Regions from separate parts of the Bacillus sp. 179-C3.3 HS genome, predicted to be linked through region 3. Evidence: riboswitches for the same ligand, from Rfam matches in the RefSeq annotation. Region 3 holds a riboswitch; each other region holds the start of a gene.
What was found. Region 3 has a riboswitch for S-adenosylmethionine ahead of AB1K80_RS11455 (phosphoadenylyl-sulfate reductase). Riboswitches for the same ligand answer to the same signal wherever they lie in the genome.

Region 1: another riboswitch for S-adenosylmethionine. It lies ahead of mtnW (2,3-diketo-5-methylthiopentyl-1-phosphate enolase); the one in region 3 lies ahead of AB1K80_RS11455 (phosphoadenylyl-sulfate reductase).
Region 2: another riboswitch for S-adenosylmethionine. It lies ahead of AB1K80_RS00550 (sugar ABC transporter substrate-binding protein); the one in region 3 lies ahead of AB1K80_RS11455 (phosphoadenylyl-sulfate reductase).

What each region holds. Positions count from the first base shown of each region.
Region 1 is NZ_JBFEFT010000002.1:185,695-193,344, reverse strand. Features, by position in the region: gene AB1K80_RS02680 (pyridoxal phosphate-dependent aminotransferase) at 160-1,350, shown strand; SAM riboswitch class I at 1,395-1,496, shown strand; gene mtnW (2,3-diketo-5-methylthiopentyl-1-phosphate enolase) at 1,597-2,817, shown strand; gene AB1K80_RS02670 (2-hydroxy-3-keto-5-methylthiopentenyl-1-phosphate phosphatase) at 2,818-3,513, shown strand; gene AB1K80_RS02665 (methylthioribulose 1-phosphate dehydratase) at 3,477-4,118, shown strand; gene AB1K80_RS02660 (1,2-dihydroxy-3-keto-5-methylthiopentene dioxygenase) at 4,131-4,661, shown strand; gene AB1K80_RS02655 (Spo0E family sporulation regulatory protein-aspartic acid phosphatase) at 4,960-5,202, shown strand; gene AB1K80_RS02650 (ATP-binding protein) at 5,244-6,749, opposite strand; gene AB1K80_RS02645 (MarR family winged helix-turn-helix transcriptional regulator) at 6,955-7,410, shown strand; gene motB (flagellar motor protein MotB) at 7,444-7,650, opposite strand, start outside.
Region 2 is NZ_JBFEFT010000001.1:108,031-115,680, reverse strand. Features, by position in the region: gene AB1K80_RS00575 (tetratricopeptide repeat protein) at 1-497, shown strand, start outside; gene AB1K80_RS00570 (hypothetical protein) at 518-670, shown strand; gene AB1K80_RS00565 (GTP pyrophosphokinase family protein) at 728-1,360, opposite strand; gene AB1K80_RS00560 (ABC transporter permease) at 1,446-2,456, opposite strand; gene AB1K80_RS00555 (sugar ABC transporter ATP-binding protein) at 2,453-3,949, opposite strand; gene AB1K80_RS00550 (sugar ABC transporter substrate-binding protein) at 4,019-5,137, opposite strand; SAM riboswitch class I at 5,306-5,415, opposite strand; gene AB1K80_RS00545 (branched-chain amino acid aminotransferase) at 5,855-6,946, shown strand; gene AB1K80_RS00540 (hypothetical protein) at 6,992-7,396, opposite strand; gene AB1K80_RS00535 (6-phospho-beta-glucosidase) at 7,527-7,650, opposite strand, start outside.
Region 3 is NZ_JBFEFT010000016.1:74,057-81,706, reverse strand. Features, by position in the region: partial or broken gene carB (carbamoyl-phosphate synthase (glutamine-hydrolyzing) large subunit) at 1-130, shown strand, start outside; gene AB1K80_RS11475 (dihydroorotate dehydrogenase electron transfer subunit) at 127-903, shown strand; gene AB1K80_RS11470 (dihydroorotate dehydrogenase) at 897-1,829, shown strand; gene pyrF (orotidine-5'-phosphate decarboxylase) at 1,801-2,505, shown strand; gene pyrE (orotate phosphoribosyltransferase) at 2,513-3,151, shown strand; SAM riboswitch class I at 3,324-3,428, shown strand; gene AB1K80_RS11455 (phosphoadenylyl-sulfate reductase) at 3,663-4,364, shown strand; gene AB1K80_RS11450 (inorganic phosphate transporter) at 4,378-5,442, shown strand; gene sat (sulfate adenylyltransferase) at 5,500-6,636, shown strand; gene cysC (adenylyl-sulfate kinase) at 6,651-7,244, shown strand; gene cobA (uroporphyrinogen-III C-methyltransferase) at 7,273-7,650, shown strand, end outside.

The DNA.
Region 1 (7,650 bases), on a different contig from region 3:
TCAATATGTAATTGTTTTTCATCTGTCACATTTCTTAATTCAAGATATTATCAGAACTGATCTTCGCGTGTCAATCTTTTTTCGAAATTGCTTTACAATTCATAAAACAATCCATTACAGTGAGTTTATTGTTACGTAACTTGAATAGAAGGTGAAAAAATGGAATTTCAGCAATCAGATGTGTTGAGAAAATTACCTAAGCAGTTCTTTGCATCGCTTGTCCAAAAAGTGCAGAAAAAGATGCAGGAAGGGGCAGATATCATTAATTTAGGTCAGGGAAATCCTGATCAGCCAACTCCGCCACATATAGTGAAAGCCATGCAAGAAGCGGTAGAAAAGCCTGAAAATCATCAATATTCTTCATTCCGAGGAACGACAGAATTAAAAGAGGCTGCCGCTACCTTTTATGAAAGAGAGTATGGCGTTACCCTTGATCCGACATCGGAGGTTGCGATTTTATTTGGTGGTAAAGCAGGGCTTGTTGAATTACCCCAATGCTTACTGAATCCTGGTGATACACTCCTCGTTCCAGATCCAGGCTACCCTGATTATTGGTCGGGCGCTGTGCTTGCCGGAGCTGAAATGGTGACAATGCCTCTACTCGAAAAAAATGATTTTTTACCTGATTATGATCAATTGTCAGATGATCATAAGGAGAAAGCAAAATTGATGTACTTAAATTATCCAAACAATCCAACGGGTGCAACGGCCCATCGTGCCTTTTTTGAAAAAACAGTCACTTTGGCAAAAGACCACGAGATATGTATTGTCCATGACTTTGCATATGGTGGCATTGGATTCGATGGAGATCAACCAGTGAGCTTTATGCAAATAGATGGCGCCAAAGACATAGGAATTGAAATATATACATTGTCTAAAACATATAATATGGCTGGCTGGCGCGTCGGTTTTGCTGTCGGGAATCCGTCTGTGATTGAAGCCATTGAGCGATATCAGGATCATATGTTTGTTTCCCTTTTTAAAGCAACACAAGACGCAGCAGCGACAGCACTATTAGCTGATCAAACATGTGTACAGGAACAAAATGAACGATACGAAAAAAGGCGCAATACTTGGATTGCAGCCTGCAAGGAGATTGGCTGGGACGTTCAGGCACCGAAGGGATCATTTTTTGCTTGGTTAAAGGTGCCAGATGGATATACATCGGAATCTTTTTCGGACTTATTATTAGAAAAAGCGCATGTGGTCGTTGCACCAGGAAACGGTTTTGGGTCTCACGGTGAAGGCTACGTGAGAGTGGGTCTTTTAACAAGTGAGGAACGGCTAAAAGAAGCAGTGAAACGAATTGCTGCGTTAGGTTTGTTTGAAAAAAAGTCATTGACAACGTAAAAGAACGATGCGATAATTCAGGCAACATTTAAGAAAATTGAATATTCTTATCAAGAGTAGGCAGAGGGACTAGCCCAATGAAGCCCGGCAACCGACTTCCATGAAGCACGGTGCTAATTCTTGCAGCAGGCGCTGAGAGATAAGATTCGGATGAATGATACGAAACCTCTTTAAGGCGCTGATCTAGCACTGAAAGAGGTTTTTTTGTTTGAACATAAGCAGGACGCAATTGAAAGGGGATTCCTAGTGAGTGAATTACTGGCGACATATGTACTAACACATCGAGAGAATGAAGAGATGGACCGGAAAGCGGAGCAGATCGCGCTTGGATTAACGGTCGGATCATGGACAGATTTGCCGCAGCTCAAAAAGGAGCAGCTCAAAAAACATAAAGGCCGTGTGGTCAACGTCAATGAGAAGTTTGCCGCAACACCAAATGGATTGTTTCAATCAGAGGTGACCATTGCATACCCGGAGGCAAACTTCTCAGCAGATATACCAGCCGTTTTAACGACGATTTTCGGGAAGTTATCATTGGACGGGAAAATAAAGCTTGTTGACATCGAATTCTCTACGGCGTTTAAGAAAAACCTACCAGGACCGGTATTCGGAATTGAAGGCATTCGAAAGAAGCTAAATGTGTATGATCGTCCGTTATTAATGAGTATTTTTAAAGGCGTGATCGGTCGTGATATGGCGGATTTAAATGAACAACTTCGACTGCAAGCGTTAGGCGGCGTTGACTTCATTAAGGATGATGAAATCTTATTTGAAAGTCCACTCGCTCCTTTTGAAGATCGAATCAAAGAAGGAAAGAGGATCTTAAAGGAAACCTATGAAGAGACAGGTCACCGCACGCTCTATGCAGTCAATCTCACTGGCAGAACCTTTGATCTAAGAGATAAAGCCTTAAAGGCAGCCGAACTTGGGGCTGATGCGTTGCTGTTTAACGTCCATGCCTATGGGCTTGATGTGATGCAAAGTTTAGCGGAAGATTCAGAGATTCATTTGCCGATCATGGCTCATCCAGCAGTGAGCGGGGCATACACATCGTCTCCTGAATATGGATTCTCAACGTCTCTTCTTTTAGGAACCCTCAATCGATATGCAGGCGCCGATCTGAGTCTATTTCCATCTCCTTATGGCTCTGTCGCACTTCCGAAAGCAGAGGCGCTTGGAATCTATGAAGCTTGTCTGAAAGAGGACACCGTAAAGCGAACATTCCCTGTCCCATCAGCTGGCATTCACCCTGGCATGGTACCGCAATTAATCAAAGATTTCGGAATCGACCATGTGATCAATGCAGGTGGAGGGATTCATGGACATCCACGTGGAGCCATCGGCGGTGGCAAAGCATTTAGATCAATCATTGATGCTGTAATAAATGATATTCCGGTTGAACAGCAGGCATCCTCTTGTTCAGACTTACAAGCAGCACTTGATCTTTGGGGAAGGGTAGAGGATTAGATGAAAAGGCCAATTGTATGTTGTGATTTTGATGGAACGATCACGAAAAACGATAATATTATCAGGATCATGAAACAGTTTGCACCTAGCGAATGGACGAAGCTAAAAGACGCTGTTTTGTCAAAGGAGATCACCATTCAAGAAGGTGTCGGACGAATGTTTCAATTACTAGACAGTGATCAGAAGGAAGCGATACAATCGTTTATTTTACAAGATACAGAGATTCGAGAAGGATTTGAAGAATTTGTCGCTTATTTAAAAAAAGCTGACATTCCTTTTTATGTGTTAAGCGGAGGAATGGACTTTTTTGTCTACCCAGTACTTGAGGGCATTGTAGAGAAGCAATCTATTTATTGCAATCATGCGTCGTTTCAAAAGGAGCGTATTCAAATTGAATGGCCTTTTGCCTGTGATTCGCAATGCCAAAATGGCTGTGGCTGTTGTAAGCCGTCCATTATTCGACAGCTGACCGATGAGAATGACTTTATTATCATGATTGGAGATTCGGTCACAGATATAGAGGCGGCAAAGCATGCTGATTTCACATTTGCCCGTGATTATTTACTGAATGAATGTAAAGAAATGAACGTCATCCACCAAGAGTATGAAACATTTATTGATCTAAAAGCGCAATTCGCACAAATAAAGGAAGTGAAGGAATGGGAGAGACAAAGAGTAAACGCTGGCAGGAGTTAGCCGAAGTCAAACGTGAACTGGCACAAAGAGACTGGTTCTTTGGAACAAGCGGAAATCTATCCATCAAGGTGTCGGATGACCCAATCACATTCTTGGTGACGGCAAGCGGGAAGGATAAACGAAAAGAAACAAACGAAGATTTTGTGCTTGTTGATGCACAAGGTCAGCCAGTTGAACCGGGCGAAACGCTTAGACCATCAGCCGAAACATTGCTTCACACCTACTTGTATGAACGGACGAATGCAGGCTGCTGTCTCCATGTGCACACAATTGATAATAATGTGATATCTGAGCTATATGGGGATCAAGGAGAAATTCGGTTTAAAGGCAACGAAATCATTAAAGCGCTTGGTTATTGGGAAGAGGAGGCAGAAGTCGCTCTACCTATTATAGAAAACCCAGCACATATCCCGCATCTTGCTGAACAATTTGCTGCACATCTAAGTGAAGGTAACGAATCAGGAGCTGTACTCATACGTAATCATGGCATTACGGTGTGGGGAAAAACAGCATTTGAAGCAAAGCGTGTGTTAGAGGCATATGAGTTTTTATGTAGTTATCATTTGAAATTATCACTCTATCAATCCCAACTTATTAGATCATAGGAGGAGAAACATATGGCGACAATTTATATTCATAATGAAGAGAAAACATTACTTGAAAACGAACAAGAAGTTCAGGCATATTTAGAAGAACAAGGTGTCATTTATGAACATTGGGATATTGCAAAACTACCAAGTTCATTATCAGAAAAGTATGATTTAACTGATGAAGAGAAAGAAGAAATTTTGACCGTCTTCCAAGATGAAATTAGGGCCATTTCTGAGCGAAGAGGCTACAAAGCACAGGATGTCATTTCGTTATCTGATTCGACACCTCATTTAGATGAACTACTTCAAAACTTCCAGCGCGAGCACCATCATACAGACGATGAAGTGAGGTTTATTGTGAGTGGACATGGAATCTTTGCGATTCAAGGGAAGGATGGCGTCTTTTTTGATGTAAGACTAAACCCAGGCGATTTAATTTCAGTGCCTCCTCATATCCGCCATTACTTTACACTGCAAGAAGATCGCAAAGTAGTTGCCGTTCGCATTTTTGTCACGACTGAGGGCTGGGTGCCAATTTACGAAGAAGAAACCATATGATGTGAGAGCTGATCATTCCGTGAAGACGGAAGATCAGCTTTTTTTAGTAAATTAGACATAAAACGGGGAAAAACTTGTTTTTTTTACACTTCTGCATAGGAGAAATTTCTGTTGAACTTTTGAGTCAGTCCCGCCAAATTTGACGTTTACACCTTAAAATGATTGGGTAGAAGGTCTTTAGACTGTCAAAAATTAAATAAAATAAGCATATTTAATTTAATTTACAAATAAAGTATAATTTTGGTGTCGGTTCATTTAAAGCGTAGACAGACGAATTCATTGCGGGAGCTGAGATGAGATGAATATGTATGTAAAGAAAGAACAGTTATTAATGTCAATTGATGAAAAGAGAAAACAAATGGTAGAAGCGGCACAAGTAGAAGGATACACAGCTGAGATGACAATCAAGTATAGTCAAGAATTGGACAACCTGATGAACGAGTATCAATACCTTCTATCACATGAGCAACAAGCTGTGACTTCCTTTCATGATATTGTGTCTCAAATGAGTCTCTTATCAGTGAATCGTCCCTCTTACTAACAGGAAAAACCGACTTGCGTATGCAAACCGGCTGAATGTAGCTATGCTGAGTGTGCAGAAGGAAGCATGATGAGTACCGTTGTTCCTTTATTCACTTCACTCTGAATATCAATTGTCCCGCCATACATCGAAATGATTCGTTTACAAACAACAAGCCCAAGACCTGTTCCTTTTTCCTTCGACGTAATAAATGGAAGGAAAATGTGTGTAAGCATTTCTTCTGGGATTCCTTCACCTGTATCTTTCACTTTAATAATCACCTGTTCTTTTTCAGTCTCAATCATAATCTTCAAGTGACCACCATTAGGCATGGCTTCTAATGAGTTTTTTGCTATATTCAATACGACCTGTTTAATGTGATCCTTTGTGCAATAAACACCAACATCTTGAATCGTATTGATTTGTAAATCAACCTCAACATTATACAGATTGGCTTCTGAGAAAACGATAGGCATGATTTCGCTCACAATTTCTTTGACGGAATTATTCTGCCACTTCTCAGCAGTTGGTTTCCCTAATACAAGAAACTCACTAACAATTTGATTGATTCGTTTAATTTCTTCCTCGATGACAGAGAAATAGAGCTTGTCTTCCTCAGAATGATACTTCTTTTGAAGCAATTGAATAAATCCACTAATACCGGTTAAAGGGTTGCGAATTTCATGTGCGGTACTTGCTGCAAGTGTCCCAATTAACTCAAGCTTTTGCGCTTCATTTTGCTGACGTTCTTGTTGGGTTTGTCGTCTTAACATCATGTATTGGACAAGCGTGAATAAAATATTTAATAAAATAAATGCACTTGATAGAGGAAACAGCATAACAGATAGGACTTCAGATACTGTAGCTCGCTGCGGGAAAACCTCTAGCTTCCAGCTATTTTCATCTAAATATGTCGACACCGTTCGGTCATTTTCAGATGCTGGCTGTGGGCCACTTGTAAACACCACATCGCCATGTTGGTTGTGCATTTTAAAATGAAGATCTGGATTCAATACGTTCATGATATTTCTTAAATAATCAATTTGAATCGCAGCGACTAATACATTGGTGACTTGATCATTCTCATCTAAGACAGGTACACAAATAGAGAGGATGCGTTGTTTCGTAATTCTACTTATGTAGTTATCTGTAATCTCAGTCTGTTTTGTGATTTGAATGCGCTTGAAATAATCTCTGAATGATAAATTGACTTTTTCTTTTAACGGGGTAGTGCTGGCAGTGACATCTCCTTTTTCATTTAAGAGATACAAGCCTGAAAAACGAGGTTCTTGTTTATAGATTTTCTCTAGGATGTGTTGGACTTTTTTCGTTTCTAGCGGCTGATCAAACCCCATCGCGAGGGATGTTAATCTCGCTTCTGTTTCACTGATTAAATAATTCATTTGGTTTTTGTGAATATTTAACATGAGTGTCGCCGTTTGTTTGTTTTTTAAATCGATTTTTTCAGTTTCTTTTTCATAGATAAAATAACTAATGATTAGGGTTGGAAGCACCACCAAAATAAGATACAGTCTGATTTTCTTCCAAAACCCTTTCAGTATGCTCATCATTCATCGCTCCAACGTATTACCTAATAGACTTATTATAGCATTGAAATAATCTTCATTACGATCACTTGTGTCATTTTTAAAAAATTAGGTGATTCGGTATAGGCTTATTTTCATGTTATTTATTGACCAACATATTGACATTTTACTTATTGTTTATTAATGTCACAGTAAGTGGGTTGTATGACATAAAGGATGATAAAAAATGGAAAATAAAAATGTTGAAAAATCATTGAAATTGTTTATTGTATTATCACGTGCGTATCGTTCAATTAACCACCATATGAACAAGCATATTATTCAGCACGGTCTGAATCCGACTGAATTCGCTGTATTAGAATTGCTTTATCATAAAGGGGATCAACCGCTTCAACAAATTGGTGATAAGATTCTCCTAGCGAGCGGAAGTATTACGTATGTAGTGGATAAATTAGAGAAAAAAGAACTACTCAGTCGTAAAGCTTGTGCTGAAGACCGCCGGGTGACATTTGCCCATATTACAGAAAAAGGACGGGCGTTGCTAGACGATATCTTCCCAGATCATGCGAAAGAAATACATGAAATGATTAGTGTGCTGAGCGAAGAAGAGAAGGATGCCTGCATTGATATGCTTAAACATGTGGGACTTCGTGCAAAGCATTTATACGACCATAAAGAATAGCATAAAATAAAAAGGAAGCCACAGGCTTCCTTTTTATTTTGCTTTTTTCTCAATCGGTAAAATGAGAACTTCTACGCGTCTATTTTTACTTCTACCTTCTGCTGTATCATTTGAAGCAATTGGTTTGAATTCTCCATATCCCTTTGTACTAAAGTTTTCTTGGTCTAAGTCGGAGTTTTCAAGAAGAATATCTAAAAAGTTAACAGCGCGAATGGCACTTAAATACCAATTGGATTGAAA
Region 2 (7,650 bases), on a different contig from region 3:
AGGTGATTCATTCCTTAGAACAGATGGAAGATCTCGACTTACTCGGTCACGCATACTGCAATGCCGCCTTTATTAAAAGTCTGAAAAAAGAATACAGCGACGCTGCACCGCTTCTAAAGAAAGCATTATTGTTAGAAACATTTGAAACTTCTTCTCCAAGCGGCTATTTACTTGCCATGTACGCCTATACAAAAGCGTTGTTTAAACTGAAAAACACTAGTTTGTTCCACTATTACGTTCAGCTTTCACTTCAAAAAGCAGATCATTTAAAACAACGCAACATTTCGCTGAAATTATCCATTCTAGAACTGCTCATGCTACAGCCAAACAATATGATGGAACAAATCATTTCTTATTGTGATCAATTAGAATCAATGAACTTTCTCGTAGACCTTGAAGCTATTTGTGAGGACATCGCGGAGTACTTAACAGAAAACGGACATCATGAAGAATCAACTTATTTTCAGAATAAGGCTTTATCATTCAAACAAAGTTGAAGATGAGGAGTTGTTGAAGGATGAAGAAATGGCTCGTAACTAGTACGGCGGCTTTCATACTTATTATGACAGGGGTTTTCGTTGATCATTCCACTCAAATTGATCAACAATCTGCCCATTCACACAATGATGGAACCATTATTCAAAAGGGAGATCGTGGAACCAATCCTTAATGTGCTTCTACGAATAAAAAGGAGTAGCTGTTTGCATAGCAGCTACTCTTTTTTTGATCAATCGATTTCCCGTTTAATATTTTGCATTTTTTCATCTAAGTAATTGGCGATATCCGCCGCTTCTTTGAGCTCATCAGTTAGTTGATGAGGGATATCATTTTGCATTTTATAATAAATCTTATGTTCAAGACTTGCCCAGAAATCCATCGCGATCGTCCGCACTTGAATCTCGACTTTCACATACTCTACACGATTGGTTAAGTAGACGGGAATCTCAACAATTAAATGAAGGCTACGGTAACCATTCGGTTTAGGATGTTGGATATAATCTTTCACCTCAAGGATGGTCAAATCCTCTCTTTGTCTCAACACATCGATAATATTATAAATATCTTGAATAAAGGAGCAAATGATACGGACACCTGCGATATCATGAATATACTCCTTGGCACATTGTGTCGTGATATCGCATCCTTTTCTAGCTAATTTACTCGCAATGCTTTCAAAGGATTTGATACGTGATTTTGTATGCTCTATTGGATTGTGTCCATGGATCAAGTTGTACTCCTGGCTAATGATAGAAAACTTTGTGTCCATCTCATCTAGCGCAAATTTATAGACTAATAGTTCATTTTTCCAATCTTCCATGACATTTTTCAAATCTTCTACATGGGTTACTGACAGATTCATTTCTATTTGTCATCTCCTTTTGGCAAGCGGCTTTTACACCGATGTCCAATGACTAGACGGAGAAACGACTCGTTTGGTTTTAAATTTAGCTACGCTGTTTGTAATAGGTCAGTGCCAACGCCAACGCAAGGACAGATCCTTTTACGATGTCCATTGCGTAATAAGGGACAGACATCATGACCAAACCATTTTGTAAAATACCGATGAGGACAGCTCCTATAAATGTACCAAATGCATTTGGCTTGCCTGCGCCCATGACTGAAAAACCGATGAAGGCAGCAGCTACTCCGTCCATTAAGTAGGGGGTTCCTGCATTAATTTCTGCTGTCATGACTCTCGAAGCCAGCACAATGCCCCCAATTGCTGCAAATAAAGCCGATAAGAGATATGCGACGAATTTGTACTTGTTGACATGAATACCAGACAATCGAGCAGCTTCCTTATTCCCGCCAATGATGTACATAAATCGCCCATGCTTTGTATAAGTCATAAAGATATGCGCGAATAGCACAATCGCCGCCATAATGAGAATGATATAGGGCACCTGACCGATGTGACTAAAAAAGGCTGGAATCGTCCCAGTGGAGAAGGTGCCATCCGGCATGACCATATTTTCTGAAATGGTCGCTCCTTTTGTATACGTTTGAGCCAGCCCTTGTATGATAAACATCATAGCTAACGTCATGAGCATATCTGGGATCTTCATTTTAACAATCATCCATGCATTCAACAGACCGACAATCATTGAAGCTGCAAGTGCAGATAGAATGGCAAGGAGTGGGTTCTGCGAAAACCATACAAACATGGAAATAACAATCGCATTAGATAACGTGGCAACGGAGCCTACAGATAAATCAAAACCATTCACGGACAATGAGATCGTTATTCCCACTGCAATAATGGTTACGATCGAGATTGACCGTAAAATATTGATGAGGTTTCCAGATTGTAAAAAGGCTGGATTCGCAGCCGAAAAGACGACAATTAAGACAACAATCGTTAAAATCGTGCCATATTGATAAAAGAAATCAAACAGTTGAAATGATGACTGCTGTTTTTTCCTTTGTTGAACAGGTGAAATGTGTCGTTCACTCATGATTGTCCTCCTGTTGAATGATATAAAAGTTCTTCTTCCGTCATTGGCCGCTTCATTTCCCGGGCAATGCTGCCATCATAAAGCACATAGACACGGTCTGCTATGCCCGCAATTTCTGACAGTTCACTTGAAGCATAAATGATTGATTTTCCACGATCAGCAAGTTCAGCAATCAGAGAAAAGATGTCCTTTTTCGCTCCAACGTCCACGCCCTTCGTCGGTTCATCAAAAATATACACATCGGCTTCAGCTAACAGCCATTTGCCTATGACAACCTTTTGCTGATTTCCACCAGATAGATACTTCACCTTCGTTTCAAGAGAAGGTGTTTTTACGCCAAGTCGCTCGACCATTTCTTCGGCGGTTTGCTTTTCCTTCAGTCGATGGATAAAGCTGAATATCCGTGTGAAGACGGATAGGCTTGCTGTCGTTAAGTTCCACCCTACTGTTTCCTCTGTCAAAATGCCTTCTTTTCTCCGTTCCTCAGGCACTAAGGCTAGTCCTGCTCTTACTGCTTGATGAGGTGAGTTGATTCTCACTGTTTTCCCGTGAATCTGCACAGTGCCCGTGCTTTTTTCAGAAGCGCCAAAAAGAGCTTTGCATAATTCTGTTTTCCCTGCTCCAACAAGGCCTGCGATGCCTAGAATTTCTCCCTTCTTCACATGAAAATGAATGTGATCCAGTTTATCAGGATCTGTTAAATCTTTCACGTCCAGCACAACAGGGAAATCATTCGAAAACGTACGGGTTGGGAATTGCTCATCTAACGGGGCTCCTAACATCTCTTCAATAACCTGTTTCGGGTCCGTTTCTTTGACAAGATGTGTCGCCACGCTCGATCCGTTTCGCATGACGGTCAATTCATCACAGATGGAGAAAATTTCTGGCATGCGGTGGGAAATAAAGACGATGCCCGTTCCATTTTGTTTCAGCTGTTCAATCAGAGAGAATAATTGACTAGTTTCTGCATGGCTGAGCGGTGCAGTTGGTTCATCTAATATTAAAATGCTACATTGAGCGGAGACTGCCTTCGCAATGAGCACCATCTGCTTTTCTGCAAGCGTTAATTCACTGACAAGCCGCTTTGTGGAGAGGTTGATCTCCATCTCCTTCAGCGTTTGAGCCGCCTGACGATGAAGCTCCTTCCAGCGAACAAACGGCTGCCGCTCAATTTCATGCATCATCATATTCTCACCAACACTTAAATAGGGCACAAGAGCTGTGTCGACTTCTTGATGGACAGTCTGCACACCGTATGTGGCCGCATCCTTTGGTGTGTGAATAGATGCCAATTGCCCATTGATATGAATGGTCCCTTGTGCATGTGAATAGGCCCCTGATAATACTTTCATTAAAGTCGACTTCCCAGCGCCATTTGCTCCGATCAGCGCATGTACCGTCCCTTTTTTCAACGTAAAATCAACTTGATCTAATGCCTTGACCCCTGGAAATTCAATCGAAATCTGTTTCATGTGAACAAGTGGCGATGTCATAGGTGTTCTCCTCCAATGATCGTCATCTGAAAAATGAAACACTCTCTAATGAAAGAGAGTGCATGTTGATTATTTTGCATAATGGTTCTTTAAGGTTTTCATCCAGTCCTCTTCAAAGGCAGAAGATGAACCAAATCCCTTCACTTCTTCCGCAAGGTTCACCATATTGATGGCTTTCCCTGCCTGTTGGAGCTGCTTTTGTGAGATAAGTGAGGCCTCAAGGTCATAGGAAGAAGGTGTTTCCTCTCCAGCTATTTTTTTCGCAAGGATTCGAACGTCAACCTCCCCAATTAGCTTTGGATCTACTGCTGCTGTATACTTCCAAGGGCTGTCTTTCGTCGTCATTTCCTGAAGATCCGCATTTGAGACATCAATTCCATAGATCTTGACTTCTGTTCTTCCTGCTTCTTTTAAAGCTCTTGCCGCACCGATCGCAAATGCATCCCATGTCGCGAAGATTGCATCAAGCTTGCCCTTCGGATATTTATTGAGCATTGCCGCGACAGCATTTTGCGTTTGCACGGATGTATCAGAAGATGCAATACCAAAACGGTCAATCTCTTTTATCCCTGGATGCTTCTCAAGGGTTTCTTGGTATACCTTGTTTCGTCTGACCATTGGCGGAAATCCATCTACCCACAGATAGGCAATGTTCGCTTTCCCATTAAAATCAGCGACGAGTGTGTCCAATGACTTCTTGGCTAATTGTTCATCATCTTGAGAGGTGACTGTGACGCCTTTGATATCCTTCAGCTTAGGGTTTGAATCAAATGCCACAACTGGAATTCCCTTCGCTGTAATCTTCTTCACATCAGCGACTGTCGCCTCATCATCTCCATGGGAAATAATGATGCCATCATAGTCTTCTTCTAGTGCCTGGGAAATCGCATCATGGAACTTCGCTGTATCTCCATTGGCTGTATACACATCAACCGTAAAGCCTAGTGCCTCACCTTCTGCTTTTGCACCAGCTAAAAATTGCGCTGTGTGGTCATCTCCACCAATTTTGCGGATGACTTTAATCTTTGCCCCCTGCCCTTTTGCAAATCGCTCTGGTACATTGTCAAAGGAAACATTTTCGTTCGTTTTCGCTTTTGATCCTGAGCTTGATCCCGCTCCACAACCAGTTAATACAATGGTTAGTACCGTCAATATCACAAGAAATGATGTCAAATTGTTACGCTTCATTGCTGTTCCTCCTCAAAGTTGTTTATTTTCCCCATAGGAAAACTAGGTAAAAGTGTTAGACCTCACCCGTCAACCCATGGATTGATTCAAAATAGAGACAAAAAAGCCTCTCTTTTTAAAGAGAGGCTGGATGACCGTTGCATAAGATATGTATCGGATCGTCTTCCTCTCTTATCTGTCAAAGCTTTGATCGCTTTGCAGGAATTAGCACCAATTTCTAAAGTAGAAACGGTTGCTGGGCGTCATAGGGCCAGTCCCTCTGCCTCTCTTGATAAGAGATTCGTATGAAATTTTGCGTTAAATGTTCCCTTTACTTTAATGCGATGTCACATCGTTGTCAATCACTTTTTTGAATATTTTTAAAATGACTCACTCAATCTGATAAGTAGGAGATGCTAGCTTGACAGGATTCATGCGACGTTGCCCATTGCCATGTAGTAGTCAAAAGGTGTATAGTTGAAAAAAAATCTGACAGAAACACAGCCCGCTTTTTAATTATCTGATTAATCAGTTAATAACGAATCTGGATTTTATTTCTTTTTTAAGAAGGTGGTGGCACAGGTAACTTACAGTAGAGAGAAGGAAAGCGCTTTACCTGAATTTTCTCATGAGAATTCCAGAAAACCTATTGCTAATATTTCGTGAAGGTATAGAATAGAATCATAATTATTTCGTATTATTAGAATTTTCAAATAATCAATAGCAAGGAGATTTACAATGCCAAAACAACCCATCCGTGTAGAACTCAGTTCAACAAAAAAACCAAAACCTCAATCTGATCAGCTTGAATTCGGGAAAATCTTCACAGACCACATGTTTGTGATGGATTATTCAACTGATAAAGGCTGGTACGATCCAAGGGTTATTCCCTATCAAGCGATTCCGATGGATCCAGCTTCTATGGTTTACCACTATGGTCAATCTGTGTTTGAAGGCTTAAAAGCGTATGTTTCTGACGATCAAAAAATTCTATTATTCCGTCCAGAAAAAAACATGGAACGCCTAAACAGATCCAATGATCGCCTGTGTATCCCTCAAATTGATTCAGAAACTGTGTTAGAGGGGTTAAATGAACTCATTCGCATTGATAAGGATTGGGTACCTGATGCAGAAGGAACTTCTCTTTATATTCGTCCGTTTATCATTTCCACTGAACCTTATTTAGGGGTTGCACCGTCAAACACGTATAAACTCATCATCATCTTGTCTCCGGTGGGCTCCTACTATAAGGAAGGCATTCACCCTGTTAAAATCGCCGTTGAAAATGAATTTGTTCGTGCCGTAAAAGGCGGAACAGGTAATGCTAAAACAGCTGGCAACTATGCATCAAGCCTAAAAGCACAGCAAGTGGCTGAAGCAAAAGGATTTTCACAAGTTCTTTGGCTTGATGGGGTTGAGAAAAAGTACATTGAAGAAGTAGGCAGTATGAACATCTTCTTTAAAATCAATGGTGAGGTCGTCACGCCGAAATTGAACGGAAGTATTCTAGAAGGCATTACACGGAACTCTGTGATCGAACTGTTAAAGCATTGGGACATTCCAGTGAGAGAACGTAAAATCTCAATTGATGAACTCATTGAGGCACACAAAACAGGTGAACTGGAGGAAGTGTTTGGAACAGGGACGGCAGCCGTCATTTCTCCTGTTGGGGAGTTAATTTATCACGACCAACAATACGTCATTCAAGATGGGCAAACGGGTGACATATCGAAGAAATTGTACGAAGCCATTACTGGCATCCAAAAAGGGACACAGCCCGACATCTTTGGTTGGACAGTGGAAGTCGATTCTGTCGTGAAGCAGGCATAACATAACAAAGAACCCTTCATCGTGAAGGGTTCTTTTTCCTTTTCATCAAATCGTCCACCAAAACAAGATCGATACACACACAATGAGCCCTGCATATATCCACCCTTTCCATTTGATATGACGCTTTTTTTCAATCAACAAAAAGACTTCCGGTAAAAAGATAGTGATGATTTCAAGTATAAAGATCACAATATAAATGAATGGAAGTGGATTCATCTGGAGGTTCGTAATTCCTGGTCCTCCTCCAATTGTCGTCAAATACATCAACAAGTTGGTCACCGGGATTGTAAAACAAACCAACAAGCGAAATATATAGATCCATCTATATGATTGATTCCGTCTAAGACCAATAAACGAAGCGATGATACCATACAGAAACAGCACCAACGTGCCAAAACTAAAAATAGGGTGAAAATAAAAACCATAAATCATTAAGCCGAATAATATCATATTTCTGCACCTCTTTCTTTTCAGCAGTACATACTGTTTTACGGGTGAATCCTTCCTATAATACTCCTTTATTCCAAGTATGCATATGGTGAAAACATAAAAAATGACCCCATCAAGGGGCCATTCCATTTTATGCATTCACTTGTTTGAAAAATTGGGGTAAATACTCACGATGCGCTTCTAGCATTTCATCTAGAATTTCCTTTGCCACCTCATCAGATGGGACGAGTGGATTGATCGTCATGGCGACAAGC
Region 3 (7,650 bases):
AAATGGCGTGGCTTGCTTAACATCACTTGATACAGCGGAAGCCATTTTAAGAGTGCTAGAGAGCATGACATTTAGAGCTGACGAAATGCCAGAAGTGAAAACGAATGCTGAGGTGACAGTAACAATATGAAAAAAGCATACTTGACGGTCGTCTCTAATAAAGAGATCGCTGATCATATTTACGAAATGACATTAAAAGGTGACCTTGTTGAATCATTTCAAACGGCGGGACAGTTTCTTCATATAAAGGTCAGTGAATCCATGATACCCCTACTGAGAAGACCGATCAGTATTGCCAACATTCATGCCGAGCAAAAAGAAGCAACGATCATTTTCCGCGCAGAGGGAGAGGGCACAAAGCTCCTTTCCCAAAAGCGTGCGGGAGAATCAGTCGATGTGTTAGGACCGCTTGGGAATGGGTATGATCCTTCAGTCGTCCAGCCCGGACAGACCGCATTACTCGTTGGTGGCGGGATTGGTGTACCACCACTATACGAGCTATCCAAGCGCTTATCAGAAAGAGGCGTCAACGTCACGCATGTCCTCGGCTTTCAATCGAAAAAGGATGTCTTTTACGAGGAGAAATTTCAAGCACTCGGTGACACGTTTATTGCGACTGTCGATGGAACGTACGGATCAAAAGGCTTTGTGACAAGCGTCATCCAAGACCAAGACTTGACATTTGATGTCCTTCTTTCCTGCGGACCGACTCCGATGCTGAAAGCATTGAAAGACTCGTACCCTCATAAGCCAGTGTATATCTCAATGGAAGAACGAATGGGCTGCGGCATTGGTGCATGCTTTGCTTGTGTGTGTCATACCGATCAACACGAAAAAGCATATGTCAAAGTCTGTCTGGATGGACCTGTGTTTAAAGCAGAGGAGGTAGCCTTGTCATGCTAAATGTTGAATTACCTGGCTTATCATTAAAAAATCCAATTATTCCAGCATCAGGCTGCTTTGGATTTGGGAGAGAATTCGCTTCATTCTATGATCTATCTATACTGGGCGGGATCATGATCAAAGCCACAACCCTTGAACCGAGATTTGGCAACCCAACGCCAAGGGTCGCCGAGACGGGGGCAGGTATGCTCAATGCCATCGGTCTTCAAAACCCAGGTTTGAAAGGGGTTCTTGAACATGAATTGCCTTGGCTAGAGCAATATGATACTCCGATCATTGCAAACGTTGCTGGTTCACAGGTGGAAGATTATGTAGAAGTAGCCAAGCAGATCAGTCAGGCTAAAAATGTCCACGCACTCGAACTGAATATCTCTTGCCCAAATGTCAAAACGGGTGGCATTGCATTTGGTACAGATCCAGCGATGGCCGCAACATTGACAAAAGCAGTCAAGGACGTCTCAGCGGTTCCTGTCTATGTCAAACTGTCTCCTAATGTGGCCAATATTGCCCAGATTGCTAGAGCCATTGAAGCTGCGGGGGCAGATGGGCTCACGATGATCAACACCTTAATTGGCATGCGTTTGGATTTAAAAACGGGGAAACCCATTCTTGCCAATAAAACTGGCGGACTATCAGGCCCTGCTATAAAACCTGTTGCTATTCGAATGGTGCATGAGGTCAGTCAAGCAGTTTCTATTCCGATCATCGGAATGGGCGGGGTACAAAGTGCGGAAGATGTACTTGAATTTTTACTAGCAGGCGCAAGTGCAGTAGCGGTCGGCACAGCTAACTTTGTGAATCCATTGATTTGCCCAGAAATCATTGAAGAACTGCCAAACGTTTTAACAGCTTATGGCTATTCATCTGTTGAGGAATGTATCGGAAGGAGCTGGAAACATGAAGCATTTGCCCATCATCGCGCTTGATTTTCCATCAGGACAGGAGGCGCTTGCCTTTTTAGATCCTTTTGAAGGGAGTCCATTATTTGTGAAGGTTGGCATGGAGTTATTTTACCAAGAGGGACCGGCCATCCTTGAAACGCTGAAAGAGAAAAATTGTCGCATCTTTCTTGATTTAAAACTTCATGATATTCCAACAACAGTACAAAAAGCGATGAACCGCCTTGCAACACTTGGTGTTGATTTGGTCAATGTACATGCAGCCGGTGGGAAAAGAATGATGCAAGCCGCAGTGGAAGGGCTCGACTCCGGTACGCCAGCTGGTCAAAGCAGGCCACAAATCATTGCGGTTACCCAGCTGACAAGTACATCAGAAGATATGATGAAAGAAGAGTTACTCATTAACCGCCCGCTAGAAGAAACGGTGTTGCATTATGGACAAATGGCATATGAGAGTGGGCTCGACGGTGTTGTCTGCTCTGTCCATGAATCGAAAAGGCTCCATCTGCACATCTCACCTTCATTTCTTACCGTCACACCCGGCATTCGCTTGCCGAATGATCAAACCGATGACCAAAAGCGTGTAGCAACACCTGCCTATGCGAAAGAGCAAGGCGTTTCGCAAATTGTCGTCGGGAGATCCATTACAAAAGCAGCAAAACCGATTGAAGCCTATCAGCAAATTTTGAAAGAGTGGGAGTGACTGCTGTATGAAAACAAACATCGCAAGACACTTATTACAAATCAAAGCCGTTTCCTTGAAACCTGATTCGCCATTTACATGGGCAAGCGGGATTAAATCACCGATATATTGTGACAATCGCTTGACCTTATCCTATCCCGAAGTGAGAAATGACATTGCGGAAGGGTTAAAAGATTTAATCCTCACTCATTTTGAAGGAGTAGAAGTGATCGCCGGCACAGCAACGGCAGGAATCCCTCATGCGGCATTAGCGGCAGATCGTTTGAATCTACCGATGTGTTATGTCAGAAGTAAACCAAAAGCACATGGGAAAGGCAATCAGATTGAAGGTGCGGTATCGTCCGGTGAAAAAGTTGTTGTTGTCGAGGATCTCATTTCGACAGGCGGCAGTGTTCTTGATGTTGTGTCAGCACTTCAAGCAGAAGGTTGTGACGTATTAGGAGTTGCGGCTATTTTTACATACGGACTGCCAAAAGCAACAGCTGCGTTTCAAGAAAAGAATATGCCGTATGTGACGCTCACAGACTATGATACGCTGACAGAAGTAGCACTTGAGATGAAGGCAATCGATCCTTCAGCTATGAATAAACTCAAACGCTGGAAATTAGACCCTTCCTCTGCGTCTTGGATGGAAGAGATGGTTTGATACGCTGTGCCTAGCTGCACGATAGATTCTCTTTAAGAGTGCCCATTTGCACAGCTTTTGTATTTGGTTGGAAATAGTAAAATAGACTCAATTTCAAATGAAAACTAATCCTATCAATAAAGTCGGGTTGACTTTTGTTTGAATTGTGTTAATATTTAAGACAAATTATAACAACTTATCCAGAGAGGTGGAGGGACTGGCCCAATGAAACCCGGCAACCTGCTATACAAGCAAGGTGCTACTTCCTGCAAAATGATTCTATTTTGAAAGATAAGGAAATCGTACGCTTCCTCATCTTTCTTTCACTGTGAAAGGAAGATTTTTTATTTGAACGGTGAGGATGAAGAGGAGATGGAAGTCAAACAAAATCATTATAAGGGATAAAAAAAGTCGTTGTATTCACTGATTGGGGATATGATACAGATCGATCTGATGGAAGATCCGCTCGTATAATAAAAACGCTAATACAAATAACGTGCAATTTAAGGAGTACTCCGGAAGGGGAGAAACGATGTTAACTTATGAAAATTGGGAAGAACCGTCCATTACATTTCAAGAGGATGATCTATATAAAGGCGCCTTATCAGTACTGAAATGGGCGTATGGACATTATGGAGATCAGCTTGTGTATGCATGTAGTTTTGGCATAGAAGGTATTGTGCTCATTGATCTCATTGCGAAAGTGAAAAAAGATGCGCGAATTGTCTTTTTAGACACAGGGCTGCATTTCAAAGAAACGTACGAGACCATTGATGCGGTGAAGGAAAGATATCCAGGATTAGATATTGTGATGAAAACGCCTGAGTTGACAGTTCAAGAGCAAAACGAGCAATACGGTGATAAGCTGTGGGAAACCAATCCTCAAAGCTGCTGCCATATGCGGAAGGTGATTCCGTTACAAGAGGTGTTATCTGGCTACCCAGCATGGCTTTCTGGCTTACGCCGAGAGCAGTCACCAAAAAGGGCAGGAACAAACTTTTTAAACAAGGATGATAAATTTCAATCTATCAAAGTATGTCCACTTATCCACTGGACGTGGAAGGACATATGGAGATATGCATCTAAAGAAGACCTTGCTTACAATTCGCTACATGATCAAGGTTATCCGAGTATTGGGTGTGCACCATGTACACAGCCAGCATTTACAGCGGATGATTTGCGATCTGGAAGATGGTCAGGTACAGCAAAGACAGAGTGCGGATTACATGAGTAAGGGAGCATAATCTATGGAAATAGCCGCAATTTTATTTAGTCTATTCTTTGCTTTAAACATTGGCGCAAGTGGAGCAGCTGCATCTATGGGGATCGCTTATGGATCTGGTGCCATTCAAAGACCTATCTATGCTCTCATCGTTTGTGCAATTGGAATTTTAGCAGGATCGGTGATTGGTGGCGGTGAGGTCGTCAAAACGATCAGTTCTGGTATTATGCCAGAATCAGTGATTACCCTTGAAATTGTGTGTATCATTATTGGTTCTGCTGCATTGTCACTTTTCATTGCAAATTTGATGGCGATCCCTTTGTCCACAAGTGAAGTCACTGTTGGGGCTGTCGTTGGTGTTGCCGTAGCGTATAAAGTGTTATATGTGAAATCTATTTTAGTCATCGTCTCTTTTTGGGTGATCATCCCAATCGTTGCTTTTGTTTTTACATTTGTTGTAGTGAAAATCATCAGAATGTTCCCAAAACGAACATTGTCTAAAAAAAGCACGAGTATATTAGCTGTTGTATTAATTATGACTGGTTTCCTTGAAGCATTTTCAGCCGGCATGAACAATGTCGCTAACGCGGTTGGCCCACTTGTCGCCTCGGGGGTTTTGACCGTTGGGCAAGGAACACTTTACGGCGGGATTTTCGTAGCGCTCGGTGCCCTTTTACTTGGCAGGAGAGTGCTTGAAACAAACGGTAAAAAAATCACACGTTATCAAACGGGCGAAGGCATTTTACTATCTGGCACAGGCGCTGGACTTGTGATTGTGAGCTCCATTTTTGGGCTGCCAGTACCACTGACGCAAATCACTTCGTCGTCAATCATTGGACTTGGAATGGCAAAGGGTGGACCAAATATTTTTCACAAACATGTCGTGAAAAAAATGCTGAGAGTGTGGGTCGTCTCTCCCTTCTTATCACTTAGTCTATCGTATCTACTTGTTAGCTTTTTCCTAAAAGGAGACTATTATTCTATCTTTATCATGATGAGTGTTCTATTTGCCTCACTTGGTGCGCTCAGTCTGATGAAGGCTGTGAAAAATGAAAGTAGCTCTATTCATGAGCAGGGCGGCGGCATTTAATCTTAAATCCGACTATTAACATCTAATAAATATGAACATCGAAAGGAAGATGAACAAATGAGTTTAACACCACATGGTGGCGTATTAATTAATCGAGTAAATGAAGCATATGATCTTAGCACGGCGGCGAAGGAAATCGAACTAGATGCCATTTCTTTTGCAGATCTTGAACTCATTGCAATTGGAGGGTATAGTCCAATTGAAGGATTTTTAACAAAAGCTGATTATGAGTCAGTTGTAAGTCGTATGAGATTAGCAAGTGGTCTTGTTTGGTCTCTTCCGATCACGCTGCCAGTCACAAAGGAAAAGGCAGAGGAAATTCATAAGGGTGATATTGTGCGTCTATCGTACAATGGAACAGTATATGGGATCATTGAAGTCGAGGATCAATATACACCAGATAAGGAAAAAGAAGCTGTCAATGTGTATAAAACAGATGACCGAAATCACCCAGGTGTGAAAAAATTATTTGAGCGCGGTGACACGTACATTGGTGGTAAAATTACACTAACGAAACGCAGTGAAAAACCATTCCCGCAATTTACGTACGAGCCAGAAGAAACAAGAAGACATTTTAAAGAAAATGGATGGAAAACAATTGTTGGGTTCCAAACGAGAAACCCTGTCCACCGTGCCCATGAATATATTCAAAAGACAGCACTTGAAACAGTAGATGGTTTGTTTTTAAACCCACTTGTTGGCGAAACAAAATCTGATGATATTCCAGCAGACGTGAGAATGAAAAGCTATCAAGTATTATTGGACGGATATTACCCAAAAGATCGCGTATTTTTAGGTGTATTTCCTGCTGCTATGCGTTATGCTGGACCAAAGGAAGCGATTTTTCATGCACTTGTGCGTAAAAATTATGGCTGCACCCACTTCATTGTTGGAAGAGATCATGCGGGTGTGGGTGATTATTATGGCACATACGAGGCGCAGGAGCTATTTGACCAATTTACAAGTGAAGAAATTGGGATTACACCATTAAAATTTGAACATAGTTTTTACTGCAATACATGTGAAGCGATGGCAACACCAAAAACGTGCCCACATGATAAAAGCGAGCATGTCATTCTTTCAGGTACAAAGGTTCGAACAATGCTGAGAAACGGTGAATTGCCACCGAGCACGTTCAGCCGAAAAGAAGTCATAGAAACACTCATCGAAGGATTAAAAACGACGGTATCTTAAAAGGAGGGTATGACATGTCGAACGAACATATTGTGTGGCATGATTCATCTATTACAAAAGAAGAATATCATCAGAAAAACAACCATAAAAGCGGGATTATCTGGCTAACAGGTCTTAGTGGTTCTGGTAAATCGACGATTGCCAATGCAGCGGCAAGAGAGTTGTTTGAAAAAGGCTATCAAGTGACTGTTCTAGATGGTGATAACGTTCGCCATGGACTCAATAAAGATTTAGGGTTTTCAGATGAGGACCGTAAAGAAAACATTCGCCGCATCGGAGAAGTGGCGAAGCTGTTTGTAGAGCAAGGAACAATCGTCATTACTGCGTTTATTTCGCCATTTCAAGAAGATCGTCAAACCGTTAGACAACTCGTGGAAGCCGGAGAATTTCATGAAGTGTTTGTAAAATGCGATCTTAACGTATGTGAAGAGCGTGATCCAAAAGGTCTTTATAAAAAAGCAAGAAACGGTGAAATACCGTTTTTTACGGGAATTGATTCACCTTACGAAGAGCCAGCGTCACCTGAGCTTGTACTAGATACAGGTGAGCTATCGCGTGAGGAATCCAAGCAGCAGCTTGTAGATTATGTAATCAACACATTGAAATAATCGCCTGATGGCAGGGGGAGAAAGCAGGATGGGGAAAGTATACATTGTTGGGGCTGGACCGGGTGATCCAGATTTAATCACATTGAAGGCCCATAAAGCCATACAACAGGCAGATGTCATTTTATATGATCGTCTTGTCAATCAAGAGATTCTCGCCCATGCCAAACATGATGCAGAATTAATCTATTGTGGAAAACTGCCAAACCATCATACGATGAGACAGGAAGCCATCAATGAAGCACTTGTGGCCCATGCAAAGGAAGGGAAAGTTGTCGTTCGTTTGAAAGGCGGCGATCCCTTCGTATTTGGAAGGGGCGGTGAAGAAATTGAGTGCTTGGCTGAACACCATATCCCGTATGAGGTGGTGCCAGGCATTACATCTGGTATCGCGGCGGCAGCTTATGCA